DNA from 4 places in the Nitratireductor sp. GZWM139 genome. Region 4 is predicted to be linked to each of the others. Evidence: riboswitches for the same ligand, from Rfam matches in the RefSeq annotation. Region 4 holds a riboswitch; each other region holds the start of a gene.
The links. A riboswitch is a leader RNA that binds a small molecule or an ion and turns the genes downstream of it on or off. The one in region 4 is predicted to bind cobalamin.

Region 1 (3,674 bases), on a different contig from region 4:
AAGGCGTCGCCATTGTTCCAGGTCACGCCCGGACGCACGTGGAGAATGTACTCGGTGGCGTCTTCGTTGACCTCCCAGCTCTCCAGAAGCCGGCCCTCAAAGGTGAAGTCGCGCGTGTATTTCACCAGCGGCTCAAGCGTCTGGCGCATGGCGTTCGCGATCTCGGACCAGTCGGCCGTGCGCGGGTCTTTCGGATCCTTGATGAACATGGCCACACGCAGCGTGCCGCCCATTTTGGGCTCCTGAGCGAGCGCATGGGTGGGTGCCGCAAGGCCGAGCATGCCGTAGGCGGCGGCTGTCGATGCGCCGAGTGCGCTTGCCAGCGCCAGGAACTCACGTCTGTCCATTTTTCCGACGCGCGCTTCGTTCGCCATTTCGGCGACGCGGGCTGGCACTTTCTCGCCATTGCTCTTGAAAAACGTCATCGACGCACTCCCATTTCTTGCCGTTATCAGTTTGTGTTCAGCATTTCCCATCGCGCCAGCGATGTCAAAAAACGACCGGGGCCAATGGTAAGTTTTGCAGGTTTTTCGACCGTTGAAATGACGAGTTTGCGACAAATGAGCCGTAAAACTGACAAATAGAGCCGATTTCGCAACAATTTCCGAAACCTGTACTGACAATACCCGCCACCTGCACCGTTATGGGTGGAACAGCCGTCCCACAGGCCGCAATTGACGCTGCCGGAGCCAGTTGGTAAGCGAATTTTGTTCGCTTGAGGTGCTCCGGCAGGCACTCGCATGCCGGGGAAAAGGGAACACGGAACGGCCCTGCATGATCAGGCCGCAGCCGTGGCTGCTCCCGCAACTGTGAGCGCCGAGGCTCCTCCTATGCCACTGGGTGCAATGCCCCGGGAAGGCGAGGAAGCCGATGAAGCGCGAGCCAGGAAACCTGCCTTGAGCCGTCACCGACCGGATGCGGGACGCTTCCGGGGCTGTGGATCTCGCAGTGGTGACGAAATGTCATCGCTGGCGGGGGACAGATTCAGACAGCCATCGCTCTCCAGCAAAAGAAGCAGCATTCTCATGGAGAGCACGCATGCCATCCAGACGTTATCGCACCCGGCTCCTGCTCAGCGCTTCGGCGCTGCTGACGGGCCTTTCAGCCACCATGGCGGGCGCAGAAGACTATGTGCTTGAAAAACTGGTCATCACGCCCAACCGCACACCGGCAGAGGCCTCCACCGTGGGGTCGACGGTGGACGTGGTGGGCCGTGAAGAGATCGAGGAACAGTCCCTGCCGCTGGCCGTCGAGTATCTCGACCTGCTGCCGGGTGTGAGCCTCTCATCGCCGGGTGGCGTTGGCGCAGAGGGCAGCCTTTCGATCCGCGGCGCGCCGCGCCGCTATGTGAAGACGCTCTATAACGGCATCGACATTTCCGATCCGACCAGCCCGCAGGTGCAGACGTCCTACCAGTATCTTCTGTCGGGCGGCCTGCAGAGCATCGAAGTGCTGAAGGGATCGCAGAGCACGCTTTACGGCTCCGATGCGATTGCCGGTGTGATCAGCCTGTCGACGCTGGGCGACATCGAACCGGGCATCGCCCATATCATTCAGGGCGAAGGCGGCTCGCACGGCACGGTCGGCGGCTCCTACGGTTTCAGGGCGGCGAACGAACAGTCGAAACTCTCCATCAACGCAACCGGCTACCGCACCGACGGCATTTCGGCTGCGGCTTCGGGCACGGAGCGCGATGGCTATGAGAACGTCACCTTCGACGTGAATGCCGAGCATGCATTTTCAGACGTGTTCTCCGTATTCGGCTCGGCGCTCTACATCGACGCGGAAGCCGAGTTCGACAATCAGGGCTTCGGCACCATTCTGCCGAGCGACAATCTGACGGCGACCAACCACAGCAAACAGCTGGCCGGCCGGGCCGGCTTCAATCTCGACCTGATGAACGGCCGCTTCCGCAACACGGTTTCCGTGCAGGCCTTCGACCTGGAACGCTCCATCACCGGCACCGCGTTCGACGGCTCTTATGACGGTCGCCGCTACAAGGCCGATTATCTGGGCGCATTCGACGTCAATGAATGGCTGACGGTTCAGGGTGGCGCGGATTACGAACGCCAGAGCGCAGTCTTTCCCGCCGGCATGTTCAACCCCCAGATCGATTCCGATTTCTGGATCGCAGGCGTCTGGGGCGAGGCCATTGCCACGCCGGTTGAAAACCTGACGCTGACAGCCGGCCTCCGGCAGGACGAGCACAGCGAATTCGGCGGGCACACCACATACCGGGCAACCGCCTCCTATCTCATCGATGCGACCGGAACGCGTCTGCACGGCTCGGTGGGAACCGGCTTCCGTGCACCCAGCCTCAACGAGCTTTTCGGTCCGTTCGGGGCAAACCCCAATCTGCGGCCTGAAACCAGCTTCGGTTTCGACATTGGCGTGGAGCAGCGTTTCTGGAACGACAGGGCAATCGCCGACATCACCTATTTCCAGCTCGAGATCGACGATCTGATCGGTTACACGACCCAGTATGACCAGATCCCCGGCACGTCGCGCATGCGCGGTGTCGAGGCCTCGCTCAGCTATGCCGCAACCGACTGGTTCGATCTCACCGGAGCCTACACCTACACGCATTCGGTGGATCAGAACGATGCGCGGCTGCCGCGTGTGCCGCGCCACGAGATCGGGCTGATCGCCAGCGTACGGCCTGCCGAGAAATGGACCATTTCGGCCTCGGCCAAGGCGGCCATCGACACGGTGGACACGGGCAATTTCAAGCTGGACGATTACCTGCTGGTCAACGCCAAAGTGGCCTACAAGCCGACCGAGGACACCGAGCTCTATGTGCGCGCGGAGAACTTGCTCGATCAGGATTATCAGACGGTGCGCGGCTACAACACGCCCGGCTTCTCGGTGTTCGCCGGGTTCCAGGCAAAGTTCGCGCCCTGATGCGTGAGCGCCGGAAACGCCTCTCCCGCCTTTCCGGCCTGACATTTCTGGCCGGCGCGTTTCTCATCGCGCCGGTTTCAGCCGCGCCCAAACGGGTCATGTCGCTCAATCTGTGCACCGATCAGCTCGCCATGACGCTTGCCGGACCGGAACAGCTGATCTCCGTTTCCTTCCTTGCCCGCGAGCCGGACCTTTCCATGCTGCATGAGAAGGCGCAGGATTTTCCCGTCAATCGCGGTCTTGCCGAAGAGGTGTTTCTGGAAAAGCCGGACCTCGTGGTGACCGGCACCTACTCGCTGCACAACACGACCGCGCTTCTGAAACGGCTTGGCTTCAGGGTCGAGGAGTTTTCCTTCGTGCAGACGCTCGACACCATTCCGGGAGAAATCCGCCGCATGGGCGCGCTTCTCGGTCAGGAAGCGCGGGCCGAGAAGCTGGCCGATGATTTTTCGCGGGAGCTTGATGCCATCGCAAAAAGCCAGTGCGACATGCGCCCCACCATGATCGCCTATGATCAGAACGGGGTGGCGCTTGGCAGCGGAACGCTGGCCGATTCCGTTATGCAGGCGGCGGGCTTTGCCAATCTCGCGGCTGATCTCGGACTGGTGGGCGTTGCGCCCTTCCCGCTCGAACAGGTCATCGCCGCCCGGCCTGACGTCATCGTCACCAGCGCGTCAGAGGGCGCGCCCACCCTTGGCGAACATGTGCCGCGCCATCCGGCAATTGCCGCGCTGCCCGACACGCGCATCGGCGCATTCGTGCCTGCCGGCGCA
Region 2 (3,674 bases), on a different contig from region 4:
CGCGCCGGTCTCCGCCGAGAGCGCGCGCAATTGCGCAAGGCAATCCTCGGGCGTTCCCGCGATGGTGAAATCCGCCAGCATGGCGGCGCGATCACGCGGCGCAGGTGGCTGCATTCCACGCTCCAGCGCCCGTGCCGCGCGCCGTGCATTGAGCTTTTCCAGAAGCGCATCGACCCGCTCCATGGCCTGCGCCCGGGTCGGCGCGATCATCACGTAACGCGACAGCGATGAGGCGGCGAGCGGCGCGCGCGACCCGCCATGGCGATCAAGCGCTGCATGAAACACCGGCAACTGCCGCGCTTCATTGGGTTCAAGGCTCAAAAGAAGCGGAAAACCGTTCCTGGCGGCGATGTCGACCGTCTCTTCCGAGACGCCGGCGACATAAATCGGCGGATGCGGCTTTTGCACCGGCGGCGGCCCGACGGAGACGTTGGAAAAACGCCACGGCCCGCCATCCGCCGAACAATGCGGCTTCGTCCAGGCGTCGATCATGATCCTCAACGCTTCGGCAAACCGCCTTGATGCGTCATCGCGCGAAATCTCGAGCGCGGTGAATGTGCCGGGCTCGGTGCCGCGCCCGATCCCCACATCCACGCGCCCGCCGCTCTGAAAATCGAGCTGCGCGATCTGCTCGGCAAGCAGCAGCGGATGATAGAGCGGCAAAACGAGGATCGACGTGCCGAACCGCAGCCTCTCCGTCCGCGCCAGAACCTCCGCGCCAAGCAGAAGCGTGGACGGATAGGGCAGCGTTTCGCGACCGAAATGAAATTCGTTGAACCAGATGCCGCCGAAACCAAGCGCGTCCGCCCGTTCGACAAGACGCATCAGCGCCCGGTGGTCGCCAAGCGCGCCTTCGCGGGCAAAGCCTGCCAGATCAACGCGCATGGCGCGACCCGCCCGAATGCGGCGCACCACATTGGAACAATCGGCTCAGTTCGGCCTGCGCCGAAGGAAATCGGGAAACGGATCGGAGACGTGACGTCCCGATAGACGGACTCATTGCCGGCAAAGCGCCTGCATGCATTCTGGGCCTCCTGCCGGCGCACCTCGTCCGGCGTTCATGGTCTATGCATGAGGCAGGTCTCCTGACTCGCGGCTCGAACGTTCGGTCCGCCTTCCCGGCTTTCGCCAGTGGCATTGGAAAGAACTTGCCGCTTACAGTTGCGAGGGCAGTCCCGGAATTGGTCTGTCTGGCAGACCGCACCGGGTTCCCTTTTCATCCGCGAAAGGCGGAACCGCATGCGGCGGCGACCCTATCCGCGAAGGAACCGCGACGCAACCGCGAAAGGCGTTTGCGCGAAAGAACGGCCGACGCGTAGCTGGCTTGCCGCAACATGCACCGGTTCGCCAAGCCCACCATTCGCGCAAGCGATGAGGAGAGCGCCTCGATCGTGGCTTGCCCGGCAGCACGTGAAGTCGACCTATCTCGCCTTCGAGAAGTTCTACAAACTGCTCTAGGATCAGGGCTCTAGCAACCGGAAGTCGCCTTCAGCCCCCGGCGAAATTCACACCGCCGGGCTGCGGGGCGAAGCGGACGAGCCGACTGTCCGTAACGCCGGCCTGACGATGCGGCAGCGCTTCATGGTAGGCCGGGTCGCGCATCATCTGCGCAAACACGCCGACCGATGGATATTCGGCAATGAAGCAGATGTCCCACGCCTCTGCCTGCGGGCCGATCAGCATCAGCTCGAAACCGCCCCGCCAGACGATGCGCCCGCCCAACCGTTCCAGAACGGGCGCGCTGATCCGGCTGTATTCCGCATAGGCGTCCCGACCGCTTGCCACCCGGCCATCCGGATAATCCGCCCGCTCACGCAGCTTGATGAGATTGAGCATCTGGACCGGCCCCGGCCGTGCATCCGCCCGAAACGCCTCCCAGATCTCCTTGGTAAAACCGGTGTAACGCGTCATCTGCTTCACCTTCCCTGATAGACGGGCGTACGCCGTTCGATCCATGCGTCGAGCCCTTCATGCACATCTGCCGTCGCGCACATGCGGGCAAACTGTTCGCGCTCGATCAGAAGCCCCTCTTCAATCGTCGTGTTTATGCCCCGCGTCACGGCCGATATGATCCGGGCGGCCGCCAGTGGCGAATGCTGCAGGATGCGCTCCGCCAGCTCAAACGCCGCAGGAAGCAGATCTTCCGCAGGCACCACCCTGTTCACCAGCCCCAGCTCATGGGCGCGCTGCGCCCCGAACGTATCTCCCGTCAGGAGCAGTTCCAGCGCGCGCTTTCGCCCCGCCAGTCGCGACAGGCGCTGCGTGCCGCCAAATGTCGGCGGAATGCCGATATTGATCTCCGGTTTCGCGAAAATCGCCTGCTCGGAGACAACCGCCAGATGCACCGCTTCGGTGATCTCGCAGCCGCCCCCGAAGGCGATGCCATTGACCGCCGCGATCACCGGCTTGGGAAACGCCTCGAAGCGCGCCGTCATCTGCTGGCCGCGACGACAGAAGGCGCGCACCGCTTCTTCTGCGCCCTGCCTTATGCTCTCGGCGAATTCATGTATGTCTCCGCCAGCCGAAAACGCCCGATCCCCCGCCCCTGTCACCACCACGGCGCCGATTGCCTCATCCGCCTCGATCTCATCGAGCAGCGACAGCAGCCGATCATTGGTCGCGTAATTCAGAGCGTTCAGTTTCGACGGGCGGTTCAGCGTCAGAAGCGCGATACGCCCCTTCCTTTCGCAAAGCACGGTGTTCTGCATTTTCCTGCCTCTCCAGTTGAATTGACAGAAAGGCTAGGACCGGGCACGCTGCATGGAAACTCACTGGTTAGTATACATGGTTGCGACATCCGATGGACACGAAACAGCACAAGCCCAAACCGGCCCGCGAACGGGTCGTCGATGCAGCAAGCAAGCTGTTCTATCGGGAAGGGATTCGCGCCGTCAGCGTCGATGCCGTTGCAGAGGAAGCGGGCGTAACCAAGAAGACCTTCTACTATCATTTCAGGAGCAAGGATGACCTCGTCGCCGAGTATCTCAGTTCCCGCGACCAGCCAAATCTCGATCTGTTCGAAAGCTGGTTCAGGAGTGCTGAAGGCGATGTGGCGGACCGGGTTGAGGCGATTTTCACGGGCGTCGCCCGATCCGCGCGCCATCCCGCATGGCGCGGCTGCGGCTTCCTGCGCACCGCAGCCGAGCTGGCCAATCTGCCGGGACACCCAGCCATGGTGATCGGCGCGAGCCACAAGAAGAAATTCGAGAACTGGCTTTCAGGCGAACTCGCCGAAAGCGGGATCGACAATCCTGCGGCGATCGCCCGCCAGATTGTGGTTCTGCTCGACGGCGTATTCTCAACGCTTCTGGTGCACCGCGACGCAGACTATGCAGAATCCGCCGGACAGGCCGCCAGAACGCTGATCCATTCGTCATACCCGACACAGAGCACGGGAGCCTGACCGAGGCCTCCCCCCGCACATCGGGCTTTGGAAAACCCATGCCTTCTGAACGTGTCAAAGCGCGGTGCCGGGCTGCCCCCGCTCGGCACATGCGCCGGCGACTGCCTCGAACGGCAGCAGGATCGATCCGAAACGGCTTGGAAACGCCCGCGCCGCCTCGAACATGGCGAGATCCCGCCAGGGTTCAGGAAAAGTGACCGCTTCTCCCGCCAGAAGGCGGCGCAGCAGACCGGCAATCTCGCCGACGCCGGCGCAGGTCTCTCCAGTGGCA
Region 3 (3,674 bases), on a different contig from region 4:
CCGGGTGCGTCATCCGCCGGCCTTCCTGCATGGCTGGGACCCGATATGGGCTATACACTCAATTTTTCCGCCGTCTGGCGCAGCTTCGATCAGCTTCTCTGGGGGCTGCTGCTCAGCCTTGAACTGGCGATTGGCGCGATCCTGATCGGCGCCGTCATCGGCCTCGTAACCGCCTTTGGCCTCATCTCCAAAAGCGGCTGGGCGCGCCGTCCGGCAGCGCTTTACGTCACGGTGATCCGCAATCTGCCGATTCTCGTTCTGATCCTGTTTTCCTATTTCGCGCTGCCGCAGATGGGTGTCCGTCTGGGCAAGATCGAAAGCTTCGTGGCAACGCTCGCCATCTATTCCGGCGCCTATCTGGCGGAGGTGTTTCGCGCGGGCCTTCTGTCCATCCCCAACGGTCTGAAGGAGGCGGGCCTCGCCATCGGTCTGACGCCGATGCAGATCCGCACCTCCATCGTCATACCGCTGATGTTCAGAAACGTGCTGCCGTCGCTTTCATCCACGCTGATCTCGCTTTTCAAGGATACGTCTCTGGCCGCAGCCATCGCGGTGCCGGAACTCACCTTCGAGGCGCGCAAGATCAATGTCGAAACCTTCCGTGTGGTCGAGACCTGGATCGTCGCTTCCTGTCTCTATGTCGCCACCTGCACGGTGCTGGCCGCGCTTATGCGCATGGTCGAGCGCCGTCTTGTGATTTCGAGGTGAGCCGATGAACGAGTTTCTCGCATTTCTCGATCAGGTCTGGCTTGCCCGTTTCGTGATCCTGCGCGGCCTTGGCCTGACCGTTTCAATCTCGCTTCTGGCCATCGCCCTGGGCTCCGTGCTGGGCGTTATGGTCGGGCTTGCGCTGACCTATGGAAACAGGCCGCTGCGTTTTGTCGTGCGCGCCTATACGGATTTCATTCGTGGCACGCCCGTGCTCGTTCTGGTGCTCGCCAGCTTCTACATCCTGTCCACGATCGGCATTGAGCTGAACGCGTTTCAGGCGGGTGTGTTTGCGCTGGCGGTCTTCTGTTCCTCGCATGTGGGTGAAATCGTGCGCGGCGCGCTGCAGGCCATTCCGGCCGGGCAGACAGAAGCGGCCAAGGCCATCGGCCTCACCTTCAGCCAGACCTTCACTTCGGTTCTGTGGCCGCAGGCGCTGCGCCAGATGCTGCCCACCTGGGTGAACACGGCTGCGGAGATGGTCAAGGCGTCCACGCTTCTGTCCGTCATCGGCGTGGCCGAGCTTCTGCTCCGCACGCAGGAGATCATCTCCCGCAATTTCATGAGCCTGGAGTTCTATTTCCTGGCCGGCCGCATCCTCATCGATGGTGAACCCATCGGCTATGAAGAGCGCAACGGCGTGCGCGTTCGCAAGAGCGAGAAGGAAATCGCCCGCCAGCGCGCGCTGACGGGCATGGCCTTCCAGCAGTTCAACCTGTTCCCGCACATGACCGCAGCATCCAATGTCATGCTCGGCCTGATCAAGGTGAAGAAGATGGCGCGCGACGAGGCGCGCAGCGTCGCGGAGAAATGGCTCGAGCGCGTCGGTCTCGGCCAGCGCGCGGATCACTACCCCGGCCAGCTGTCCGGCGGTCAGCAGCAGCGCGTGGCCATCGCCCGCGCCATCGCCATGAACCCGCGCCTCATGCTCTTTGATGAGGTAACGTCTGCGCTTGATCCCGAACTGGTGGGCGAAGTGCTTCAGGTGATCAAGGATCTGGCTGCCGATGGCATGAGCATGCTTCTGGTCACCCACGAAATGCGCTTCGCTTTCGAGGTTTCCTCCCGCGTCATCTTCATGAATCAGGGGGTAATCGGCGAGGAGGGGGATCCGAAGGTGATGTTCCTGAAGCCGCAGACCGAACGCCTTGCCGAATTCCTCAAGACGTCGAGTTTCGCCTGAGATCTTGACCAACTGCCGCCGGCGCGCCTGAGCGCCCGGCGGAAAATCTGGCGCCTGCCACGCACAGAATGATGGCGGCAGTGACCGACGGGCTGGATGCGGCCACGCTTGCCCGCCATGCGCTTGAGAGGGACGTGGTGCTCGCGCCAGGAAACGCCTTCAGCCTGTCAGGCTCCGCCTGCGGGTTCCTGCGTTTCAACGTTGCTCAATGCGACGATGAACGGATTTTTTCCGTTCTGGAGGAGATCACACGCGCGCCGTAGAGCCATGCCCAAAGCGGCGTTGCGAATAATCCAGCAGTTTGTTTCTGCTTTCCCCGGAAACAATATATTGACTTCATATATCCAGAAGATACCAACTGTAGGGGTTATGGTTCTTTCGATTCCTCGTGGGATCGGAAGTGAAAAGGGAAGCCGGTGCGCCTCTGGGCAAGGCCGGCGCTGCCCCCGCAACTGTAAGCAGCGAGCCGCTTTCACTCTGTGTCACTGATGCCCCAGCGCATCGGGAAGGCCGGAAAGCGGTGATGACCTGCGAGCCAGGAGACCTGCCATGACGAAATAAACGTCCACGGGCGGGGTGTCCCGGTGGTGCGTGTGTCGCCACGGCAATGCCGTCGCGCCGCATGTCTCCGCGCCCCCGTCCAACCGCCACGGGGGTCTACATGCCGGCGACTGAAGCACAAAACACCAATGGAACCGCCACGGTTCCGCATTCCACTGCAAACACCGAAACCGCATCGTCTGAACCGGGTTACCGCGTCATCCGCCGTAGTGGCGGCGTCACGCCGTTCGATCCCGCCAAGATCGCGGTGGCGCTGACCAAGGCGTTTCTGGCGGTTGAGGGTTCCACCGCCGCTGGCTCGCGCCGTGTCCATGAAATTGTCGAGGAGCTTGCCGTACAGATCGTGTCCGCGCTCACGCGCCGGGCCGATGCCGACCGTCTGTTCCACATCGAGGAAATTCAGGATCAGGTGGAACTCGCCCTCATGCGCGGCGAGCATCATCGGGTTGCCCGCGCCTATGTGCTCTATCGCGAGGAGCGCGCCCGCGAACGCGCCGCCGGGACGGCCAGTGTGGAAGCCCCGCAATCCGCCCTGCAGATGACGGCGGATGACGGAACGCTGGTTCCGCTGGACGAGGCGCGGCTTGCCGCAATCGTCGAAGAAGCCTGTGCCGGCCTCAAGACCGTTTCCGCCGAACCGATCCTCACGGAAACCCGCCGCAATCTCTATGACGGCATCCGTCAGGACGAGCTGTCGCTTGCGCCCATCCTTGCCGCCCGCACGCTGGTGGAGCAGGAGCCTGACTATGCGTTCGTCTCCGCGCGTCTTCTGCTCGACAAATTGCGGCGCGAGGCGCTTACCTTTGTGGCCGGCAGGTCCGAGCAGGCGACGCAGGCCGAAATGGCGGAGCGCTATGCAAGCTATTTCCCTGACTTTATCGCGAGCGGCATTGCAAGCGAGCTCATCGACCCCGAGCTTGCCCGTTTCGATCTGGCGCGCCTTGGCGCGGCGCTCAGGCCCGAGCGTGATCTGAACTTCCAGTTCCTTGGCCTCCAGACGCTCTACGACCGCTATTTCCTGCATGCCGGGGGCATTCGGTTCGAGTTGCCGCAGGCGTTCTTCATGCGTGTCGCCATGGGGCTTGCCGTGCGCGAGATCGACCGTGAGGCGCGCGCCATCGAGTTCTATGACCTTCTGTCGTCCTTCGACTTCATGGCCTCCACGCCCACCCTGTTCAATTCCGGCACGCTGCGCCCGCAGCTTTCTTCCTGCTTCCTCACC
Region 4 (3,674 bases):
CTTCTCGACCGTCTTGTCGCGCACCTCGGCGTCTTGGACCGCCTTGCGCTTGGCCATCTTTGCCTTGTGGCGCCCGGCTTCGTTTGCGTCGATCTCTCGCATGTCACTTCACTTTCATAGGCAGGCCGGCAACCACCAGCGTGACGCTGTCGGCAGCGGCGGCGACTTTCTGGTTCAGGAACCCCGCCTCATCGCGGAAACGGCGTCCGAGCGGGGTTTCGGGCACGATGCCGAAGCCGACTTCATTGGAAACGAGAACCGTGGTTCCCTCTCTTGCGGCAAGAGCTGCAAGCAGTCGCTCGGCGGCAGGTTTTAGCTCATGGTCGTTCAGCATGAGATTGCTGAGCCACAGGGTGAGGCAATCGACCAGAACCGTTTCGCGGGCCGGCAGGGTTTGAAGCACCCCCGGCAGGTCGAGCGGGGCGTCGTGCGTCTGCCACGCCCCCTCTACTTCCCCCGGCCCCGCCAATGCCCCTTTGCGCCGCGCGCGGTGAATGGCGATGCGTTCGCGCATCTCGTCATCGAAGGCCTGGGCCGTGGCGATGTAGTGCCAGGGCGCGGGTGCGGCTTCGATCAGCGTTTCGGCATGGCGGCTCTTGCCGGAGCGCGCGCCGCCCAGAACGAAATGAAGTGAACGCATCGTCAGATCCGCCGGCTCAGCCGACAAGCTGTCCGGCAAGGAAGGTTACGCCGACACCGACAATGGCGGCGCCAGCAAGCCGGGGCTGCATGGCCTCAACCGCCCAGCCGCGCGAGCGGACGAGAAAATAGACGCCAAGCGCGATGGCGCTCTGTATTGCGGCAAGGCCTGCGAGATAGGCGATGAGCGGCGTCTGTTCGCTGCCGACAATGGCTTCGCCGAAGGCATAGCCATGGAACACGCCGACCACCAGGAACAGAGCGAAGACGAGCATGTGGCTTTCCACGGCCCGACCGCGCGCCAGAAGCCAGCCGCCAGCAAGAACGCTTGCCGCGATGACGATTTCGGCTGCCGGAAGATCGAGCAGCATCAGGTGCAGGCCGACGCCGACAAGCGAGCCGGCAACAAAGAGAAGCGGCGCGAAAAGGCTCATGCCGGCGACGGCGGCAAACAGGCCGGCAGCGACGATGAAGGCCAGATGATCAAGCCCGATCACGGGATGGGCGAGCCCTGAAACCAGCCCTTCGTAAAGGGTCGTGGGCGTCTGCCCGTCCATGGCGTGATGGGCCTGGGCGCTGGTTGCGAAGAGCGATGCAAAAGCGAATGCGGAAAAAGTGCGCAGGAAACGCGTGTTCATGTCCGGTCCTTTCCCCTCCACCCGAGGGTTACGGTGTTTCTTTCAGGCCGTCGGCAGGTTTCCTGGCTCACGGGTCGATGCGTTTTCCAGCCTTCCCAAGGCGTCATGCCTCAGTGGCTATCAGGAAAACGCTCTCCGCTTACAGTTGCGGGGGCAGCCGTGGTTTTGGCGCGATTGCGCCGCACCACGTTCCCTCTGGGTCCGCTTCAGCGGAACCGACAGCGGGCGGAGCATACAAGAATCGCCACGCCCCGCAAACGCTTTGTTGCCCACATTGACAGACGTGGCAGGCGAGCCGTAAATGCGCAGCAGACGGTCCTTCTCCCGCAATGGAGAGGGCCAGGGTCAGGACCTATCAATATGACCACAATGGTCGGCCTGATTTGTGCGGATACGCGAAGCAAGACAGTAGGAAGACTTCATGTCTTTCAAGGTCTTGCGACAAAGTTGCCCGTGCAAAACAGGCCGATCCGAAGGACGCTCGATAGACCGGCGATCTGCCGCGTCAAACCCCTTGACCGGGGAGAGGCCCCGCTCTGCGGGCTTTTCCTCGCATCTCTTGGTCTATCGAACGCCATTGCGGTCATATTGATAGGTACTGACCCTAGAGGGAATGCGGTGCGGGCCTTGCCCAATGCCGCAGCTGTCCCCGCAACTGTAAGCGGAGAGCGCACCTGACACGCCACTGGGGTTTGCCCTGGGAAGGCTGGAAAGCGCATCGACCCGTGAGCCAGGAAACCTGCCGTCTGCGAATGAAATCCTGACCGCCTGGCGGGTGTCCCGGGCAAGGAGTGTGCATTGTGACTGCTGACAGCGCCGCTGCGCGCCTTCTCCCGACCATTCATGGTGTCTCTGCCAGTACGCGGCCGCAAAAGGCCCGTGCGCCCCTCACCCGCGTCTTATCGTTCTCCACACTCCATCACCTGAAGGATATCCCATGACCACGAGTTTCGACCGGGTTCCCTGCACCGTCGTGACCGGCTTTCTCGGCGCCGGCAAGACGACGCTGATCCGCAATGTTCTGGAAGGCGCGCATGGCAAGCGGCTGGCGATCATCGTCAATGAGTTCGGCGATGCCGGCATTGATGGCGAGGTGCTGAAAAGCTGCGGGCTGGACAATTGCCCCGAGGAAAACGTTCTCGAACTGGCCAATGGCTGCATCTGCTGCACGGTTGCCGATGATTTCGTGCCGGCGCTCGACCAGATCCTCGCACGTGAGCCGAAGGTCGATCACATTCTGATCGAGACGTCCGGTCTGGCGCTGCCAAAGCCGCTGGTGCAGGCCTTTCAGTGGCCGGCAATCAAGAACCGTGTGACGGTCGATGGCGTGATTGCCGTGGTGGACGGGCCGGCGCTTGCCGACGGTCATGTGGCTGCGGACATGGACGCGCTGGATGCACAGCGCGCAGCCGACGATTCGCTCGACCATGATGATCCGATCGAAGAAGTGTTCGACGACCAGGTGGCCTGCGCTGACCTGATCGTTCTGTCGAAGAACGATCTTCTGGATGAGGAAGCCGCCGGGCGCGCCCGCGCGCGGATTGCGGGGCATCTGTCGCGCAATGTGCAGATCGTGCCGAGCGCGCATGGCAAGGTGGACCCTGCCCTGCTGCTGGGTCTCGGGCTTGCCGTCGAGGACGACATCGAGAACCGCAAGACGCATCACGACGATGCGCATGACCATGAGCACGACGATTTCGATACATTCGTTGTCGATCTGCCATCGGTTCTGCGGCCCGAAGATCTGGAAGCGCGTGTCAATGCGGCGGTGGAGACCGGCGAGGTTCTGCGCCTCAAGGGCTTTGCGCATGTGAAGGGCAAGCCCATGCGCCTGCAGGTGCAGGCAGTCGGTCCGCGCGTGTCGCACCATTACGACCGCCCGTGGAAGGCCGGCGAAGCCGCCGAGACGCGGCTTGTCGTGATCGGTCTCAAGGGCATCGACCGCGCGCGTATCGAAAGCCTTCTCTCGGCCTGATCCGATGCACATCCTCGCCACCACCAGTGCCTCACTCGACGATCTGATCGAGCCTGTCGATCTGCAGCAGTCGCCGGCGGACATGGTGGCGCTGTCGTTCACCGACAGCGATCTGGCGGGGATTGCCTCTGCATGGCAGGCGCAGCGCGAGGCCCTGCCCGCGCTGCGCCTTGCCGCACTGCGCGACCTGAGACACCCCATGTCGGTCGATCTGTGGATCGACAACACGGCAGCGCATGCCCGCGTCATTCTGGTGCGGGTGCTGGGCGGCTATGAGTGGTGGCGCTATGGCTGCGACCGGCTTTCCGCACTGGCCCGGCAAAAGGGCATCGCGCTGGCGCTGCTTCCCGGCGAATGCCATCAGGACGACGCGCGCCTGGCCGAGCGCTCCACCGTTTCGCCGGAAGCGCGCGCGGCGCTGC

Region 1: linked by a shared signal. The riboswitch ahead of NDI72_RS03410 (TonB-dependent receptor plug domain-containing protein) and the one ahead of cobW (cobalamin biosynthesis protein CobW) in region 4 are both predicted to bind cobalamin.
Region 2: linked by a shared signal. The riboswitch ahead of NDI72_RS08710 (LLM class flavin-dependent oxidoreductase) and the one ahead of cobW (cobalamin biosynthesis protein CobW) in region 4 are both predicted to bind cobalamin.
Region 3: linked by a shared signal. The riboswitch ahead of NDI72_RS04270 (ribonucleoside-diphosphate reductase subunit alpha) and the one ahead of cobW (cobalamin biosynthesis protein CobW) in region 4 are both predicted to bind cobalamin.

Annotation. Positions count from the first base shown of each region.
Region 1 covers NZ_JAMQML010000002.1:204,608-208,281, reverse strand. Annotated here, with positions in the region: gene NDI72_RS03415 (ABC transporter substrate-binding protein) at 1-425, opposite strand, end outside; cobalamin riboswitch at 702-913, shown strand; gene NDI72_RS03410 (TonB-dependent receptor plug domain-containing protein) at 1,039-2,901, shown strand; gene NDI72_RS03405 (ABC transporter substrate-binding protein) at 2,901-3,674, shown strand, end outside.
Region 2 covers NZ_JAMQML010000006.1:2,134-5,807, reverse strand. Annotated here, with positions in the region: gene NDI72_RS08710 (LLM class flavin-dependent oxidoreductase) at 1-885, opposite strand, end outside; cobalamin riboswitch at 1,059-1,255, opposite strand; gene NDI72_RS08705 (DUF1330 domain-containing protein) at 1,489-1,911, opposite strand; gene NDI72_RS08700 (crotonase/enoyl-CoA hydratase family protein) at 1,917-2,708, opposite strand; gene NDI72_RS08695 (TetR/AcrR family transcriptional regulator) at 2,801-3,403, shown strand; gene NDI72_RS08690 (iron-sulfur cluster assembly scaffold protein) at 3,458-3,674, opposite strand, start outside.
Region 3 covers NZ_JAMQML010000003.1:23,165-26,838, forward strand. Annotated here, with positions in the region: gene NDI72_RS04250 (amino acid ABC transporter permease) at 46-708, shown strand; partial or broken gene NDI72_RS04255 (amino acid ABC transporter permease) at 713-1,300, shown strand; partial or broken gene NDI72_RS04260 (amino acid ABC transporter ATP-binding protein) at 1,289-1,891, shown strand; partial or broken gene NDI72_RS04265 (PLP-dependent aminotransferase family protein) at 1,978-2,154, shown strand; cobalamin riboswitch at 2,245-2,457, shown strand; gene NDI72_RS04270 (ribonucleoside-diphosphate reductase subunit alpha) at 2,553-3,674, shown strand, end outside.
Region 4 covers NZ_JAMQML010000014.1:42,853-46,526, reverse strand. Annotated here, with positions in the region: gene cobO (cob(I)yrinic acid a,c-diamide adenosyltransferase) at 1-102, opposite strand, end outside; gene cobU (bifunctional adenosylcobinamide kinase/adenosylcobinamide-phosphate guanylyltransferase) at 104-640, opposite strand; gene NDI72_RS16590 (HupE/UreJ family protein) at 657-1,277, opposite strand; cobalamin riboswitch at 1,313-1,512, opposite strand; cobalamin riboswitch at 1,841-2,038, shown strand; gene cobW (cobalamin biosynthesis protein CobW) at 2,215-3,252, shown strand; gene cobN (cobaltochelatase subunit CobN) at 3,257-3,674, shown strand, end outside.